Regions from separate parts of the Stenotrophomonas sp. 22LJNL06-5-1 genome, predicted to be linked through region 2. Evidence: predicted binding sites of a transcription regulator. Region 2 holds the regulator's gene; each other region holds the start of a gene.
The links. The regulator FliA, encoded in region 2, starts transcription of late flagellar genes. The targets are predictions, from matches to a motif close to TAAAGTTTNNCNNNCNNNGGCCGATAA.
Positions count from the first base shown of each region.

Region 1: AC13GF_RS11915 (GGDEF domain-containing protein) is a predicted target of FliA. The motif match lies at 3,330-3,356, and genes of this name have one in related genera.
Region 3: AC13GF_RS16650 (GGDEF domain-containing protein) is a predicted target of FliA. The motif match lies at 3,108-3,134, and genes of this name have one in related genera.

Region 1 is NZ_JBSPUE010000004.1:377,553-383,540, forward strand. Features, by position in the region: gene AC13GF_RS11900 (ATP-binding protein) at 1-531, shown strand, start outside; gene AC13GF_RS11905 (sulfite exporter TauE/SafE family protein) at 728-1,507, opposite strand; gene AC13GF_RS11910 (YchJ family protein) at 1,610-2,002, shown strand; gene AC13GF_RS11915 (GGDEF domain-containing protein) at 2,006-3,286, opposite strand; gene egtB (ergothioneine biosynthesis protein EgtB) at 3,437-4,708, shown strand; gene egtD (L-histidine N(alpha)-methyltransferase) at 4,705-5,679, shown strand; gene AC13GF_RS11930 (lytic murein transglycosylase) at 5,764-5,988, shown strand, end outside.
Region 2 is NZ_JBSPUE010000012.1:83,570-89,557, reverse strand. Features, by position in the region: gene AC13GF_RS20465 (flagellar motor protein) at 1-271, opposite strand, end outside; gene AC13GF_RS20460 (chemotaxis protein CheA) at 373-2,202, opposite strand; gene AC13GF_RS20455 (protein phosphatase CheZ) at 2,205-2,810, opposite strand; gene cheY (chemotaxis response regulator CheY) at 2,810-3,202, opposite strand; gene AC13GF_RS20445 (RNA polymerase sigma factor FliA) at 3,260-4,003, opposite strand; gene AC13GF_RS20440 (MinD/ParA family ATP-binding protein) at 4,000-4,887, opposite strand; gene flhF (flagellar biosynthesis GTPase FlhF) at 4,874-5,988, opposite strand, start outside.
Region 3 is NZ_JBSPUE010000008.1:29,808-35,795, forward strand. Features, by position in the region: gene AC13GF_RS16635 (LysR family transcriptional regulator) at 1-437, opposite strand, end outside; gene AC13GF_RS16640 (universal stress protein) at 579-1,025, shown strand; gene AC13GF_RS16645 (hypothetical protein) at 1,031-1,501, shown strand; gene AC13GF_RS16650 (GGDEF domain-containing protein) at 1,556-3,001, opposite strand; gene fghA (S-formylglutathione hydrolase) at 3,188-4,018, opposite strand; gene AC13GF_RS16660 (YqcC family protein) at 4,082-4,441, opposite strand; gene AC13GF_RS16665 (S-(hydroxymethyl)glutathione dehydrogenase/class III alcohol dehydrogenase) at 4,450-5,559, opposite strand; gene frmR (formaldehyde-responsive transcriptional repressor FrmR) at 5,626-5,901, opposite strand.

The DNA.
Region 1 (5,988 bases), on a different contig from region 2:
CGCCAGCTGGTCAACCGCCTGGGCTCGCAGGAAGGCGAGGACAAGCGCTGGCGCGAGCTGGTGCTGGACGTGCGCATGCACGTGGAGTTCATCGGCGTCGAGCTGGATGCGGAAACGCGCCAGCAGGTCGAGATCTACCGCAGCGGCGCTGGCAAGTCCGGCGGCCAGCGCCAGAAGCTGGCCACCACCTGCCTGGCGGCCGCGCTGCGCTACCAGCTCGGCGGTGCCGACAGCCAGCTGCCCAGCTACGCCGCCGTTGTGCTCGACGAAGCCTTCGACAAGGCCGACAACGAGTTCACCGCACTGGCGATGAACATCTTCGACAACTTCGGCTTCCAGATGGTGGTCGCCACCCCGTTGAAGTCGGTGATGACGCTGGAACCGTTCATCGGCGGCGCCTGCTTCGTCGAAATCAGCGGCCGCCACGACTCTGGCGTGCTGCTGATCGAGTACGACGAAGAAGGCAAGCGCCTGAAGCTGCCCGAGCGCAGCCGCCAGCAGGCCAACGAACCGGAAGAAGCCGAGGCCTGACCTGGCCGATTGAATGGGAATGCCGGCCAGCGGCCGGCACTACCGGGTCATGAACCGCCGATGGGGTAGTGCCGGCCGCTGGCCGGCAGCACCTCGCGCCCAAGCATTCTGTAGAGCCGAGCCATGCTCGGCTGCTCTTCGCGATGGGAAACCGTGTGCCAACCAAGGTTGGCACCTACCGGGTCATGAGGCGCATTCACGCCCCGCGTAACGTATCCCACGCCATCCGCGCGATCAGCACCACCACCAGCCCCACGAACAGCTTGCGGATGAACGGCGTGCCGCCCTTCAGCGCCAGGCGCGTGCCCACCACCGAACCGATGATGTTGGCCGCCGCCATCGGCAGCGCGAACAGCCACAGGATGTTGCCGGTCGGCACGAAGAACGAGATCGCTGCCACATTGGTGGCCAGGTTCACCACCTTCGACGCCGCTGACGCGCGCAGGAAATCCAGCCCGAAGAAGCGCACGAACAGGAAGATCAGGAAGCTGCCGGTGCCCGGCCCGAAGAAGCCGTCGTAGAAACCGATCGCCGCACCGATCGCCAGCGCGATCACCAGCTCGCGGCGACCGATCTCCTGCGGGCGGTGCAGCGCGCCGAAGTCCTTCTTCCACAGTGTGTAGGCCAGCATCGCGATCAGCAGCACCAGCACCAGCGGGCGCACCGCATCCTTGGGCAGCAGGCTCACCGCAGTGGCCCCGGCGAAGGAGAAGATGAAGGCCGTGCCGGCCGCGAACAGTACCGGTTTCCACGGGAAGCGTACGTTGCGCGCATAGCGCCAGGCGGCCGCACCGGTACCGAACATCGAACTGAACTTGTTGGTACCGAACAGCATCGCTGGCGTCTGCTGCGGCAACACAGTGAACAGTCCCGGCAGCTGCACCAGGCCACCGCCACCTACGGCGGCATCCACAAGACCGGCGATGAAGGCGATCACCACCAGCCACCACAACTCGGGGGGAACCAGTTCCAGCACGGCGATCAATCAAGGTGGGGGCGCGACAGCATACGCCTGTCCTGTACCCGGCGACTTGTGTCGCGCGTGGATCAATCCGCGCAACCCGGCGACAATGCCGGCATGAGCCGAAAACCTGCCGATCCCTGTCCATGCGGCCTGCCCGCCGACTATGCCGCCTGCTGCGGCCGCTTCCATGACGGTGAAGCCGCGCCGGATGCCGAGCGCCTGATGCGTTCGCGCTACAGCGCCTATGTGCGGGGCCTGGCCGACTACCTGCGCCAGAGCTGGCACCCGGACACGCGTCCGGCCGAGCTGTCGCTGGATGATGCGCCCGGCCAGCGTACGCATTGGCTGGGCCTGACCGTGCACGAGCACACCGTCACCGGCGCCGACAGCGCCGAGGTCCGGTTCACCGCGCGCTACCGGGTGGGCGGCGGCAGCGCGGTGAAGATGACCGAGCACAGCCGCTTCCTGCGCATCGACGGCCGCTGGTACTACCTCGACGCGGTCTGAGCCTCAGCCACCGCGTACTGCCAGCACGTCCTGGCTGGCATGCGCGCGCACCTGGTTGCGGCCGCCGTCCTTGGCGACATACAGCGCCTGGTCAGCCGCCTTGACCACGGCCGCCGGCCGCGGACCGACACGGGTGTCGGCCAGGCCGATGCTCACCGTCACCTGCACTACCTGTCCGCTGCCGCCGCGCCCGCGCTGCTGGCGCCCGGCGTCATCGTCGCGGCTGCGGGTGCTGCGGTCACGCAGCTGCATGCGGGTGTCCTCGATGCTCCGCCGCAAGGCTTCCACGGCATCGATGCAGGCCATTGCCGGGCGGTCCAGGAACACCACCGCGAACTCCTCGCCGCCATAGCGGAACGCACGGCCACCATCTCCCACCCGCGCCAGCCGCGAGGCCACCAGGCGCAGCACGTCGTCGCCGGTGTCGTGGCCGTGGGTGTCGTTGAACGATTTGAAATGGTCCACGTCCACCATCGCGATGCTGTAGGTGCCGCGTGCCCGCTGCAGGGTCTCGTTGAACGCGCGGCGCCCTGGCAGGCCGGTCAGCTCATCGCGGAAGGCCATGTGGAAGGACTCCTGCAGCATCGCACCCAGCATCAGCAGCAGGGCGGCGCTGCTCAGCGCCGGCAGCAGCACCGGCTGCAGGAACACCCTCGGCAGCATCCACCACAGGCACAGCAGGGCCAGCAGCATTGCTGTATGCAGCGGCCGCGGATGCCGCCATGCCTGCCAGCCCAGCGCCGCCGTGGCCAGCAGGAACAGCAGCGCCGGCAGCTGCGCCAGCGCGTTCCAGTCGGCCGGGATCCACGCCCAGTGACGGTTCGACAGCAGATCGTGCATGCCGCGCGGCTGTTGCGTGGCCAGCAGCAGGAAGATCAGCAGTGCCGTACCGCTGGCGACGGAGCGCAACAGCAGGTCGTGGCGGCGCCGCCCGCGCTCGGGCCACAACGACAGGCCGGCGAACAGCAATGGCAGCCACGCCGAGATGGCATGGAAGCGCAGGGGTGTCAGCGCGCCGACATGACCGTTGCGCAGGTAGCCGCCGACATCCTGGTGCAGCAGCGCGAACATCACCGCCACCACCAGCAGCAGGCACAGCGAACGTACCTGATGGTAGAGCAGGGCCAGGCCGGCACCGAGGCAGGCCAGCAGCCAGGGCAGGATGCGCTGCGCCGGGCTGGCCACGTCTGCGGTATCCAATGCGGTCCATACCACCACGGCAACCAGCAGGGCGGGCAGCACGAACAGGTAGTGCGCAGGCTGGCGGAGCGGATGCAGGGGCAAGCAGGAATTCCAGCGCGGTGACGACGCGGCCGCAGCATTGCCGTTAGCGGCGCGCGTGCCTGCATCTTGAATGCGGGGGGCTTACCCATGTGAACGAAGTGACGCCGAACCATGACATCGCACTCACCGCCCAGCGCCGATGCTGCCCACATGGACAGCGTACCCGCCGCCGTCGCTGCCCCGCAGCACGATCTCGCCCACCAGTTCGCACGGGTGCGTGCGCGCAGCATGCAACTGGCCGCGCCGCTCAGCGCCGAGGACGCCATGCTGCAGAGCATGGCCGACGCCAGCCCGAGCAAATGGCACCTGGCTCACACCACCTGGTTCTTCGAACGCTTCGTGCTGGCGGGCTTCGCCACCGCGCCAGCGCATGACCCGGCCTGGGATTACCTGTTCAACAGCTACTACAAGAGCGTCGGGCCGGCGCATGCCCGGCCGCAGCGTGGGCTGCTGTCGCGGCCGTCGCTGCAGCAGGTACGCGACTACCGCCAGCAGGTGGATGCACAGGTGCAATCGCGGCTGGCGGCAGGCGATCTTGATGAGCAGGCGCTGCAGCACCTGCAGTTGGGCCTGCAGCACGAACAGCAGCACCAGGAACTCCTGCTCACCGACATCAAGCATGCGTTCTGGTGCAACCCGTTGCAGCCCGCCTACCGCGAGGACCTGCAACCTACCGCCAGCGCTGCCAGTGCACAGGGCTGGATCGAATCACCCGAGCGCATCGTCACCGTCGGTGCCGCAGCCTGGCCGCGGCATACCGCCTTCGCCTACGACAACGAATCGCCAGCGCATCGCGTGCTGCTCCCCGCGCACGCACTGGCCGAGCGTCCCGTCAGCAATGACGAGTACCGCGCCTTCATCGACGCCGGCGGCTACCGCGAGCCGCGCTGGTGGCTCAGTGAAGGCTGGGTAGTGCGTGAAGCCGAGGACTGGCGGCATCCGCTGTACTGGGATGACGCCCTGCAGCGCGAGTACACCCTGGGCGGTTGGCGCAAGCTGGACCCGCATGCGCCGGTCTGCCACCTCAGCTACTACGAGGCCGATGCCTGCGCCCGCTGGGCCGGCGCGCGCCTGCCCAGCGAGTTCGAGTGGGAAGCTGCTGCCGCGTCGCAGCCGCTGCGGGGCCATTTCGCCGATGACGATCGGCTGCAACCGCAGGCAGCGCAGGGCAGTGGAATGCGGCAGCTGTTCGGCGATGTATGGGAATGGACCCACAGCGCGTATGGCGCCTACCCGGGCTTCCACCCTTTCGCCGGCAACCTCGGTGAATACAACGGCAAGTTCATGTGCGGTCAATGGGTGCTGCGCGGTGGCAGCTGTGCCACGCCCCGTGGCCACGTGCGTGCCAGCTACCGCAACTTCTTCATGCCCCCGGCGCGTTGGCAGTTCTCCGGGCTGCGCCTGGCCAGGGACGTCGCATGAGTACGGTGCAGGACGCGCTGCACGCATTGACCGATCTCACCCCCGGGCGCCAGCAGATCCTGGCTGACGTGGTGGCCGGGTTGTCGCGCACGCCCCGCCAGCTGCCGTCCAAGTACTTCTACGATGCACGCGGCTCGCGTCTGTTCGAGCAGATCACGCAGACCCCCGAGTACTACCCCACGCGCACCGAGCTGGCCCTGCTGGCGCGTGTGCTGCCGGACATCGCCCGCACCGTTGGCCCGCGCCTGCACGTAGTGGAGCTGGGCAGCGGCAGCGGACGCAAGACCGCGCTGCTGCTGGCCGCCCTGCGCGACCCGGTGGCCTACACGCCGATTGAAATCTCGCGTGCCGCGCTGCTGTCCAGCATCGACCATCTGGCACCCGCACTGCCCCAGGTGGAGATGCTGCCGGTCTGTGCCGACTTCACCCGTCCCGTGGCCGTACCCATGCCCGAACGCGAACCCGCGCGACGGCTGCTGTTCTTTCCCGGTTCCACGCTGGGCAACTTTGAAGGCGAAGACGCGGTCGCACTGCTGCGGGCGATGCGCCAGACGATGGGCCACGACGGCCTGGCCCTGGTCGGCATCGATCTGCACAAGGACCCGGCAATGATCGAGGCCGCCTACAACGATGCGCAGGGCGTCACCGCCGCATTCACGCTCAATCTGCTGGCCCGGCTCAACCGTGAGATCGGCAGCGACTTCGACCTCGACGGCTTCCGCCACCGTGCCCGCTACAGCACCGCGCGGCTGCGCATCGAAACCGACCTGGTCAGCCGTGGGCCGCAGGATGTGCATCTGGACGGTCGCACCTTTCACTTTGCCGCCGATGAACCGATGCGCGTCGAGTACAGCCACAAGTACACCGACGACAGCTTCGAGGCGCTGCTGCAGGAGGCGGGACTGCAGGTCACGCAGCGCTGGAATGCCGACAGTCCTGCCTACGGCCTGCGCCTGCTGCGTGCCATCTAGGGCAGGCGGCCAGCCGGTGCCCCTTCAGGTTCAGCAGTACCGCTACCCCTAAGATGGCCGTGCAACGGCAACACGGAGGACGCCATGCCCATTCTGACCACGCTCGGCCTGGCGGCCGCTCTCGCCTCGCCCCCCGCGCTGCCTGCAGCATCCGATGCCAGCGTCGATCCGGCCTTCATCCGCTGCCTGGCGGGTCTGCAGGCCACGGCCACCAGCCAGGGCATCAGCGCCGACCGCTTCAATGAGATCACCGCCGGGCTCACCCCGGATCCCAGCGTGCTTGGCCTGCTTGATGCACAGCCGGAATTC
Region 2 (5,988 bases):
GGCGGCGGGCGATGTTGCTCCACTCGACGATCTGCTGGATCAGTTCGCGGCGATCACTGTGCGGCGGGCGCACCACCCAGCGCACGATCTTGAACGCATGCTTGAACACCGCCGGCGAGGTATGCAGCAGGATCGCGGCGACGGTGCCGACGATGACGATCACGAACGCCGCAGGCGACCACAACGACGCCAGGCCGGCGCCCTTGAGGATGCTGCCACCGACCAGCGAGGCCAGGGCGAGAAAGAGTCCAATGAGGCTGAGTCTATCCATGGTTCCGGTATCGGCGTGTATGAATGGGACTTGAGACACCGGTAGATCGCGTACAGACGGTAGTCACAGTTTTCGGGTCGCCGGGGGACGCCCGGCGGGGGTCATCGCAGCCCGTCCACGTCCAGGATCAGGGCCATGCGACCATCGCCGATCAAGGTTGCACCGGCATAACCGCGCAGGCCGCGCAGGGCTTTCGGCAGCGGCTTGATGACCACTTCCTCACGCCCGCGCACCTGGTCCACGACCAGCCCGAAGCGCGCTTCGCCGGCCTGCAGCACCACGATGGTCAGCAGGGGCGAGGCGGCGGGCGTCACATCCAGCCACTGGCGCAGATCGACCAGCGGCAGGGTGTGCGAGCGGCGGTCGAGCACGGCACGGCCATCGAACCAGCCCAGCGACGTGCGCGGCGCGTGCAGCACTTCCATCACGCGCGCCAGGGGCAACGCGTAGACGTCCTCACCTGCCTGCACCAGCAGGGTCGGCAGGATCGCCAGGGTCAGCGGCACGCGGATCAGGAAGCGGCTGCCACGGCCCAGCTCCGACTGGATCTGGATCTGGCCGCTCAGTTCGCGGATGCGTGACTGCACCACGTCCATGCCGACGCCGCGGCCGGAGATGTCGGTGACCTGCTGCTTGGTCGAGAAGCCCGGCAGGAACACCAGATGCAGGCATTCCTCGCTGCTCAGGCGGGCGGCCGCTTCGGGATCGATCAGGCCCTTCTCGCGCGCCTTGGCACGCAGCTTTTCCGGGTCGATGCCGGCGCCATCGTCCTGCACCTCGATACTGACGTAGTCGCCTTCCTGCTGCGCCGAGAGGCGTACATGGCCCATCCGCGGCTTGCCCTGCGCCTCGCGCAGGTCGGGCATTTCCACGCCGTGGTCGATGGCGTTGCGGACCAGGTGCACCAGCGGGTCGGCCAGCGCTTCGACCAGGTTGCGGTCGAGCTCGGTCTCGGCGCCGATCAGCTCCAGGTCCACTTCCTTCTTCAGTGAGCGGGCGACGTCGCGGGCAACCTTGGGGAAGCGGGAGAAGACCTTGCCCACCGGCTGCATGCGGGTACGCATCACCGCCGACTGCAGGCGGGCCGTGGCGATGTCCAGGGTGGACACGGCGCGGTCCAGCTCTTCATCGCGCAGGCGTGCACGCAGAGTCTTGAGCCGATTACGTGACAGCACCAGTTCGCCGATCAGGTTGACGATCGCGTCCAGGCGCTTGGTGTCCACGCGCACCGTGTGTTCGGCCTCGGCCAACGGCTTGGCAGCCGGCTTTGCCGCCGGTGCCGGTGCGGCGGCCGGTCGCGGGGCTGCAACCGGTGCCGGCGCCACGGCAGCGGCAGGCTTGGTGCCCGGTGCGGCGCCACCGTGCAGCTGGTCGAGCAGGGCTTCGAACTCGTCTTCGCTGATCAGTCCGTCGTCGGCTTTTTTTGCCGGCGCGACGGCGGTCGGTGCATTGCCGCCGTGTAGCTGGTCGAGCAGGGCCTCGAATTCGTCGTCGGTGATCAGGTCGCTGCCGCCCGCAGAGGGTGCTGCGGTGGCGGGTGCAGCCACGGCGCTGCCATGTACGTCGAACTGGGCGATCAGGTCCGGCGGCGCATAGCCTGGCTCGGTGCCGGAAGACACGGCATCCAGCATCGACTGCAGGTAATCCAGCGATTGCTGGGCCGCGTCGAAGTGGTGGGCCTGCAGCACCGCCTGGCCGGCGCGGGCGGCGCCCAGCGCTTCTTCAGCGGCGTGGCACAGCTCGACCATGGCGGTGACGCCGAGGAAGCCGGCGCCGCCCTTGAGCGTGTGGTAGCCGCGGAACACCGCGTTGAGCTGATCGCTGTCCTGCGGTGCCTGCTCCAGCGACACCAGCTGTTCGCCGAGGCGATCCAGGATTTCCTGTGCCTCGATGATGAAATCGGCAGTGATGTCGTCGGATACCGCGCTCATGCTTACAGCCCCAGATCCGACAACAGGTCGTCGGCGTCGTTCTGCGAGACCGCGTGGCGGTCCAGTCCCTTCAGTGCCGGCCCGGCCAGTTCCGGGTCGGTGCGATGCTGTTCCGGCGGCAGGCCGAGTGCGCCGAAGCCTTCGTGCACGCGGCGGACGATGCCGACCACGCGACGGATGATCTGCCCGGTCAGGTCCTGGTAGCTCTGGGTCAGGGCGATCTCGGTCAGGTTGTGGCGGATGCGCTCGAGCTGCGCGTCCTGGCCAGGCTGCAGGCCTTCGGCGCGCAGCTGTTCGGTCAGGCTGCGGCATTCCTCGGCCAGGTCCAGGGTGCGGTGCGTGGCCTGTTCGGTCATCGCCACCACGTGGTCCAGGCGCGCGCAGGCATCGTCCAGTTCGCCGGCTTCGCTGGGTACGGTCGGTAGTTCACCCAGCGCCTGTCCCAGTTCGCGGGCCAGCCGCGAGAGGCCGCTCATCATCGGCTGCGTGCGCAGCGCGACCAGTCCGTCGATGCGCTGCCGCCAGGCGGCCTCGTCACCGGACTCCAGTGCGTCCAGGGCTTCCTGCAGGCGCAGGGCGAGGGCGTTCTTGTCGACCGTGGTATCCATCAGGCGCTGGCCGCCAGGCGTTCGAAGATCTTGCCGAGCTTCTCTTCCAGCGTCTGCGCGGTGAACGGCTTGATGATGTAGCCGTTCACGCCGCTCTGGGCGGCTTCGATGATCTGCTCGCGCTTGGCTTCGGCAGTGACCATCAGCACCGGCAGGGTCTTCAGCTTGGCATCGGCACGGATCGCCTTGAGCAGCTCGATGCCGGTCATCACCGGCATGTTCCAGTCGGTCACCACGAAATCGAACGGCTGGCTCTGCAGCAGCGACAGCGCGGCATGCCCGTCCTCGGCTTCGGCGGTGTTGGTGAAGCCCAGATCGCCCAGCAGGTTCTTGACGATTCGACGCATGGTCGAGAAGTCGTCGACGATCAGGATGCGCATGTTCTTGTTCAAAGCAGAATTCCTTTGTTGTTCATTCCGGACGGCCGGGGGCAGCCGCCTCGGGGATGTTCATTCTTCGAGGCCGGCGTCGGCAGCCTCGAACAGCTTCAGCCGGCCACGCAGGCGCAGTACCGCCTGGCCGTGGATCTGGCAGACCCGCGACTCGCTCACGCCGAGCACCGCGCCGATCTCCTTCAGGTTCAGTTCCTGCTCGTAGTAGAGCGAGAGCACCAGCTGTTCGCGCTCGGGCAGGTGGCCGATGGCCTTGCCCAGCTCGCGGCCGAACTCGCCGCGCTCCAGCACCTGCTGCGGGGTCGGACCACCCTGGGCCACGGTGTCCAGCTCGCCCTGGTCCTCGATGCGCGATTCCAGGCTCAGCACCTGGCCGCGGGCGGCGTCTTCCATCAGCCGCAGGTACTCGGGCAATGGCATCTCCATCGCGGCGGCCACTTCGGTGGCGCTGGCGGCACGGCCACTGCTCTGTTCCAGGCGGCGGATGGTGGCGGCGGCATCACGTGCACGGCGGTGCACCGAGCGCGGCACCCAGTCGCCACGGCGGATCTCATCGATCATCGAACCGCGGATGCGGATCGAGGCGTAAGTCTCGAACGAAGCACCCTGGTCGGCGTCATAGCTGCGCGACGCTTCGATCAGGCCCATCATGCCGGCCTGGATCAGGTCGTCGACTTCGACGCTCGCCGGCAGGCGTGCGGCCAGGTGGTGGGCGATGCGCCGCACCAGGTCCGAATGCTGGGCGATGACCTCGTTGGCCGCCGAGCGCTGGACTTCCCTGTACTGGGCTGCGCCTTTCATGCGGCCACCCCTCGCTGCTTGAGGATGCGTTCGAGGAAGAACTCAACGCCGCCGCGCGGTTCGGTCGGCGCCTGCCAGCGTGCGGTACGGCGCGCGATCTCGGTGATCGCAAGCGCGGCCGGGCTGGACGGGTAGGCCTTCACCACCGGCTGCTGGCGCTGCACCGACAGGCGCAGCCAGTCATCCTGCGGCACGCAGCCCAGGTAGTTCAGCGAGACATCGGCGAGGAACTTCTCGCAGACGCGGGTCAGCTTCTCGTACAGCACGCGGCCCTCGTTAGGGTCGCGCACCATGTTGGCTACCACCTGGATGCGGTCCACACCGCGCTCGCGCGACAGCACCTTGATCAGCGCATAGGCGTCGGTGATCGAGGCCGGCTCGTCACAGACCACCACCACGGTGTCCTGCGCGGCCTGGCAGAAGGTCAGCACGCCATCGGTGATGCCGGCGGCGGTGTCCACCACCATGATGTCCAACTCGCGCTCGAGTTCGGAGAACACGTTGACCAGGCCGACGTGCTCGGCCGGGGCCAGTTCGGCCATGTGGCGGCGGCCGGACGCGGCCGGCACCACCAGCACCCCGTTCGGGCCTTCGACGATGACGTCGTCCAGCGTGCAGCGGCCGGCGACCAGGTCGGCCAGGGTAAAGGTGGGATTCAGCCCCAGGATCACGTCGATGTTGGCCAGGCCGAGGTCGGCGTCCAGCAGCAGCGTGCGCTTGCCCATGCCGGCCAGCGCCACGGCCAGGTTGGCCGAAACGTTGGTCTTGCCCACGCCGCCCTTGCCGCCAGTGACGGCAATGGTGCGCACAGGGCCGAGCGGCTCGCTGCGGGTGGCCGACAGCGGGAAGGTCTTGGTCAGCTTGGCGTACTCACGCGACGGCATGGTTCAACTCCGGGTTGCAGGGCATATCGGCCGCGCGGCGCAAATCTTCAAGGCGAAGTACGAGATTGGCTGCACTGGCCCGGTGCAGGTCCTCCGGAACGTCCTGGCCATCGGTCACCCAGGTGATCGGCAGGGCGTGGTCCACGGCCACCGACAGGGCGTTGCCGAAGCGGCCGGTCTCGTCCAGCTTGCTCAGTACCAGGCCCTGCAGGTTGGCGGCGCCGAAGCGGCGGACCACCTCGTCCATGTCGCCGAAGCTGGTGTTGGCCGGCAGCACCAGCAGGGTGCGCACCTGGCGGGCGGCACGCAGCCACTGCAGCTGGGCGGCCAGTGCGCGGTCGCGCGGGCCCAGGCCGGCGGTGTCGATCAGTACCAGCTTGTAGTCCTTCAGGCGTTCCAGCAGCTGGTCCAGGTCGGTGCCGCTGTTGGCCTCGTGCACCGCGATGCCGAGCTGGCGGCCGTAGCCGTACAGCTGCTCGCGGGCACCGATGCGGGTGGTGTCGGTGGTGACCAGGGCGACGTCACGCGGCGCGTGCTTCTCGGCGAAGCGCGAGGCCAGCTTGGCGATGGTGGTGGTCTTGCCGGCGCCGGTCGGGCCGACCAGGGCGATCACGCCGCCTTCTTCCAGCGGGTCGACCGGGGCGATCGGCAGCTTGCGCGAAATCAGCCCCAGCATCAGGCCGCGGCCGCGGTGGGCCTCGGTCTCCAGCGGGATCTGCATGGCCACGTCGCGGGCCAGGCCGGCGTCGAAGCCGTACTCGTCCATCAGGTCCAGCGCAGTGGCGCGCACCGGGCAACCGCGCAGGCGCTCGTCGGTGAAGCGGTTCATTTCGCGCTCGATCACCTGGCGCATGCCCGCCACTTCCTGGCGCAGCTGGCGGATCTCGGCGTCGTCCTGGGCAACCACGGTCAGCGTCGGTGCCGGGGCCAGCACGGGGGCAGGGTCGGTTTCGTCGCTGGCTTCAGCCGGTGCCGGTTCGCTGGCGGCGATTCCCGGCTGGGTGGCGGCCACAGCAGCGGCCGGCAGCGGCGGCGGCTGCACCGTCGGGGCCGGGCTTTCGTGATCCGCAGCCTGCGGCGGATCGATCTGGAAGTGGGCGC
Region 3 (5,988 bases), on a different contig from region 2:
AGGTCGATCCGGCCCTGCGCCATCGCATCGTCGTCGGTATCGCCCTCGGGCACGAAGCGCAGCACCGCGCGCGGTGCCTGCTGGCGGAACAGCTCGCGCAGGCGTCCGCCGAAACCACCGACGAACACATCATTGGCACGCACGCTGAAGGTCCGCTCGAGCACGCGCATGTCTACTTCGCGACCGGCGTTGAAGACGCGGTGGGCCTGCTCGATCACATCGCGGACCTGCTCGCGCAGCTGCAGGGCGCGGGGCGTGGGCGCCAGGCCGCGGCCGGCACGCACCAGCACCGGGTCGCCCAGCGCGGTGCGGATCCGGCCCAGGGTACGGCTCATCGCCGGCGCGCTCAGGTTCATCCGGCGCGCGGCGGCGGCCACGCTGCATTCGTCAATCAGCACGTCCAGTGCCAGCAACAGGTTCAGGTCCGGCAGGGGCATGACAGTCTCCAGTAAATCAGATGACTCTACGACACGTGTAACCACCGTGGATTGCGTTATACGCATTCATTGACTGCCGCGCACGGCATGGGTGCGCGCGGAGACATCGGCGACCATCCCCGGCCTGCCAAGGAGACATCCATGTTCAATACCCTGCTGGTCGCCCTGGATGGTGGCCCCCAGCACGCACGCGTGCTGGACCTGGCCGCCGCCATCGCCGGCCCCCACAGCCGCCTGCACCTGCTGTGCGTGCTCGACCCCGAATTCGCGCTGGCGGCCGATGCCAGCGAAGCCGACCGCATCGAGTACCCGGAAGCCGCCCGCCAGCGCTCGCGGGCAGAAGCGGTGCTGGCCGAAGCCCTGGCCGAGCTGCGCGAGCGCGGCGTCGACGCCATCGCGCAGATTCCCTCCGGCGACCCGGGCGAAGTGATCAGCGAGCAGGCCCGGCGCCTGAAGTGCGACCTGGTCGTCATCGGCCACCGCCATCTGTCCCGCCTGGAACGCCTGTTCGAACCCTCGATCGGGCAATGGACCATCGACCACGCGCCCTGTCCCGTGCTGGTGGAAACCCGCGACCCACAGCCCTAGCAACCATGGCCTCCCGTTCCCCGTTGTTTCCCACCCGGGTCAACTACCGCGCCTTCGGCCGCCAGTTCGGCCGCGGCGAACAGGCGCTGCTGGGCGCGATAAGGCAGCTGCGCGACCCCGATCTGCACGCCGATGGCCTCGCCCAGCTGAGCGGACTCGGGCTTGGCCAGGAGGGCTGCGACGCCTTCATCGGCCTGCTGCCGCTGCTGGCCACGCCTGCCGCTCCGATCGATCTGCTGCCGGCCGGCTCTCCGTTCATTGCCGCCAGCGAACTGGACCTGCTGGTCTGCCTGCTGCGCATCGCACAATGGCGGCATGCGCGCCCGCGCGAAGACGACACGCTGGCACCGTTGCGCCAGCAGCTGGCGCGCTGTGCGATGGCCGTGCAGGCGGCAAACCTGCCGTTGCGGCAGCGCTCGTTGTCACCGGTCGGGCTGAGGCTGCTCGATCCCACCGGCTGGCTGCGGCAGCGATGACCCGGCCGCGCCGCCCGTGCGCAATCATGCACAGGGGGCGGGCACCTGGCGCGCTCAGCAATCCATCCTGCCGTGCGCACTGCCTTCGTCGTCGAGCACGTGCGCATGCAGGATCACCTGGTTGCGACCAGCCCGCTTGGCGGCATACAGGCCGGCATCGGCATCCGCCAGCAACTGATCGGCACTGGCCAGCGCCGGCGGATGCAGGTAGCCCACGCCGATGCTGATACTGACCGACCCTTCCGGCAGTGGCAGCGCCGCCACCGCCTCACGCAGGCGCTCGGCCAGCGCCAGCACACCCGACAGCGGGCTTCCGGGCACGATCACCGCAAATTCCTCGCCGCCGTAACGGGCAACACTGTCACCGGCGCGGCCGGCACTGATCTTCAGGACCGTGGCCACGGCCTGCAGGCAGCGGTCCCCGGCCGGATGTCCGTAGCGGTCGTTGAAGACCTTGAAATGGTCGATGTCCAGCAACAGCAGGCCCAGCTCGCTGCCGCTGCGCCGCGCACGGTTCCATTCCGCCAGCAGCAGTGCATCGAACTCGCGCCGGTTGGCCACGCCGGTCAGGCCATCCTGCCGAGCGAGCTGGTCCAGTGATGCCTGCCGTTCCATCAGGTCCACCTGCAGCAGGATGCTGCGCACGCCGAAGCCCAGCGTAGCCACCACGAAGCCGGTGACCGCCAACGGTCGCGCGTGGTCGACCACCAGGGTACCGACCACCAGCAGCAGCAACGGTAGGATCATCGGCCCCGCCGCCTGCACTGTTCTGGCCAGCCTCGGGTGCATCACGAACGTCGGCGCGGGCGCCTGGCTCATCGCCAGCAACGCCAGCAGCAGGAATGGCAGATCGATCAGCAGATCGTTGTAGGCACCGAAGGACTGTTCCGAGGTGTAGTGGTTGATGTAGTACGCCACCATCAGGTAGCCCACCGCGTAGATCGCCAGCGCGCGGAAGAAGTTGCGCCGCTCCGGAACGTCCCCCACCAGCCAGCGCACCACCGCGAATCCGGCGATGCACAGATTCTGGATATCGAACATGCGCTGCATGTTGGACAACGCGTGGTCATCGATGTCGACGCGCGCGGCAAACGACTGCGCGTGCACGAAGAACAGCACGCCCAGCAACGCGGCCATCGCCGCGTCGATCAGGCTGATGCTCAACCGCTCGCGGCGTGCACGGGCCAGGATGAACACCAGTGGCACGCCGTACAGCACATACAGGAACAGGCTGGCCTGCGGCGTGACATCGGCACGGCCGGCACCAAGCGCGTCGATCATGTTGACGGCCATGCCACCCGCCCAAAGCAGCAGCGCCAGGGCGGTGGCGCGCCAGCCGAGCGCGGCACGGTCGCGGCGCGCCCGCCACAGGCAGGCCGCCGCCGCCAGCAACGGGGCGCCCGTGAGGAACACGAAGGAACCCGCACCGGCCGGACCCGGCCACAAGGCCACGACCAGGCCGTGGCACAGCACATACAGCAGCGCCAGCACTACCGGCATGCATCCCCCGATCCGCAAGGCCGTATGGGCGCACCATAGCCCCGCCCGCGCCACGGCCACGTGATCCACTGCGGCAAGACGACACTCCGCGTGTGCCGCCATGGTGGTGCCGGCCGCTGGCCGGCAATCCCAATGAATCACAGGGCGGCAGGTTGCCGACCAGCGGCCGGCACTACCGGAAAGCCCTCAGCCGTGCAGGGCGCGGGCGTGATGGGCGATGTGCTCGCCGATGAAACTGGCGATGAAGTAGTAGCTGTGGTCGTAGCCCGGCTGCAGGCGCAGGGTCAGCGGATGGCCGGCGGCATCGCAGGCCTGCTGCAGACGCTGCGGCTGCAGCTGGGTCTGCAGGAATTCGTCCGCCTCGCCCTGGTCGACCAGCAACGGCAGGCGCTCACGGGCCACGGCGACCAGTTCACTGGCATCCCACTGCGCCCAGTCCGCCGGGTTGTCGCCCAGGTAGGCGTGGAAGGCCTTCTGCCCCCACGGCACGTGGCTGGGTGCGACGATCGGCGAGAACGCCGACACGCTGCGGTAGCGACCCGGGTTGCGCAGCGCGATCACCAGCGCACCATGGCCGCCCATCGAGTGGCCGCTGATGCCACGCGCTTCGGTGACCGGGAAATGCGCCTCGATCAGTGCTGGCAGCTCCTGTGCCACGTAGTCGTGCATGCGGTAGTGCTTCGCCCACGGTGCACGGGTGGCATTGAGGTAGAACCCCGCCCCCTTGCCCAGGTCATAGCCCTCGGCATCGGCCACGTCATCGCCGCGCGGGCTGGTATCAGGCGCAACGATGATCACGCCATGCTCGGCCGCATAGCGCTGCGCGCCGGCCTTGGTGATGAAATTCTGCTCGGTGCAGGTCAGGCCGCTCAACCAGTACAGCACCGGCAGCGTCTGCGTTTCCGCCTGCGGCGGCAGGTAGACAGCGAACTGCATGTCGCAGCCCAGCGTGGTGGAATGATGGCGGTAGACGTCCTGCCAGCCGCCGGAACAGGCGCGGTGTTCGATGCGTTCCATGGTGCTCTCCTGCACGGCGCGTCAGCGCGCGCGTGCTTCTGGTAGATGCCGACCTTGGCCGGCTTATCCACGCGCGGCGTGGATGCCTTTGTTGATCCGTTCATCCAGCTGCGCCAGCAGGCGCAGCAACGGTTCGACGCCAGGCTGGCCATCAAGATTGCGCCAGGCCGCCACGGCCACATCGCTGCGTGGCGGCCACTGCCCGGCCGCGCGCGCCTCGTAGAGGCGCGGCAGGAATACCTGCGCAAGCCACTGCTCGAACGGCATGCCATCGTCGCTGCCGAAGGCCGAAGTCACCGCACGCGGTGGCCCCACCTCGCCCACTACCCAGCCCAGCGCACGCAACGCCTGCTCGATCGGCGCCACCAGGGCCGCGCGCGGGTCTTCCGCACGCGGCCGGCGCAGGGCATCCAGCCAGCCCATGACGCGGCTCAGTAATGGACCACCGAACGGATCGACTTGCCTTCATGCATCAGGTCGAAGGCTTCGTTGATCTTGTCCAGGTCCATGGTGTGGGTGACGAACGGGGCCAGTTCGATATCACCCTTCATCGCGTCTTCCACCATGCCCGGCAGCTGGCTGCGGCCCTTCACGCCACCGAAGGCCGTGCCCATCCACTTGCGCCCGGTCACCAGCTGGAACGGACGGGTGGAGATCTCCTGGCCCGAACCGGCCACGCCGATCACCACGCTCTGGCCCCAGCCACGGTGCGCGCATTCCAGCGCCGCGCGCATCACGTTGACGTTGCCGATGCATTCGAAGCTGTGGTCCACGCCCCAGGTGGTCATTTCAACGATGACCTGCTGGATCGGCTTGTCGTAGTCCTTCGGATTGATGCAGTCGGTGGCACCGAATTCGCGCGCCAGCTCGAACTTGGACGGGTTGGTGTCCACCGCGATGATGCGGCCGGCCTTGGCCTGGCGCGCGCCCTGGATCACCGCCAGACCGATGCCACCGAGGCCGAACACGGCCACGCTGTCGCCTTCCTGCACCTTGGCGGTGTTGTGCACCGCGCCGATGCCGGTGGTGACGCCACAGCCGAGCAGGCAGACGTGCTCCGGGTTCGCTTCCGGATTGATCTTGGCCAGCGAGACTTCGGCCACCACGGTGTACTCGCTGAAGGTCGAGCAGCCCATGTAGTGGTACAGCGGCTCGCCGTTGTAGCTGAAGCGGCTGGTGCCATCGGGCATCACGCCCTTGCCCTGGGTGGCACGCACCGACACGCACAGGTTGGTCTTGCCGCTCTTGCAGAACAGGCACTCGCCGCACTCGGCGGTGTACAACGGAATCACGTGGTCGCCCGGCTTGACGCTGGTCACGCCCTCGCCCACCTCCACCACGATGCCGGCGCCTTCATGGCCCAGCACCACCGGGAACAGGCCTTCCGGATCATCGCCAGACAGGGTGAACGCATCGGTGTGGCAGACACCGGTGTGGGTGATCTTGACCAGCACTTCGCCCTTCTTCGGCGGGGCGACGTCGATTTCGACGATCTGCAGCGGCTGGCCGGGACCAAAGGCGACGGCGGCACGGGACTTCATGGTGGCTTCTCCAGGATCAGGCGGAAATGGGATGGCAGGGAGATCGGCGCGAAGTGGCGCCGATGCTTATTTCAGGTACGAGCGGATCAACGCGCTCATGTCGCGCACGCGTTCGGCGCGTTGTTCGTCGGAGGCTGCGGGTTGCCCGAACTCCTCGCGCAGATGGGCCTCCATCACCTCGGACATCAGGCCGTTGACGGCGCCACGGATGGCGGCGATCTGCTGCAGCACCGGCCCGCAGTCGGCGCCGGCTTCCAGCGCGCGGTCCAGCGCATCGCACTGGCCGCGGATGCGGCGCACGCGGGCCAGGACCTTCTTCTTCTCTTCGGGGGAGTGCGGCATGGCGGGGCCACCTCGGAACTATACTGGGGGATAGTATACATACACGGACAGACGAAGCCACATCGTGCATGCCGGGGCATGCGCTAC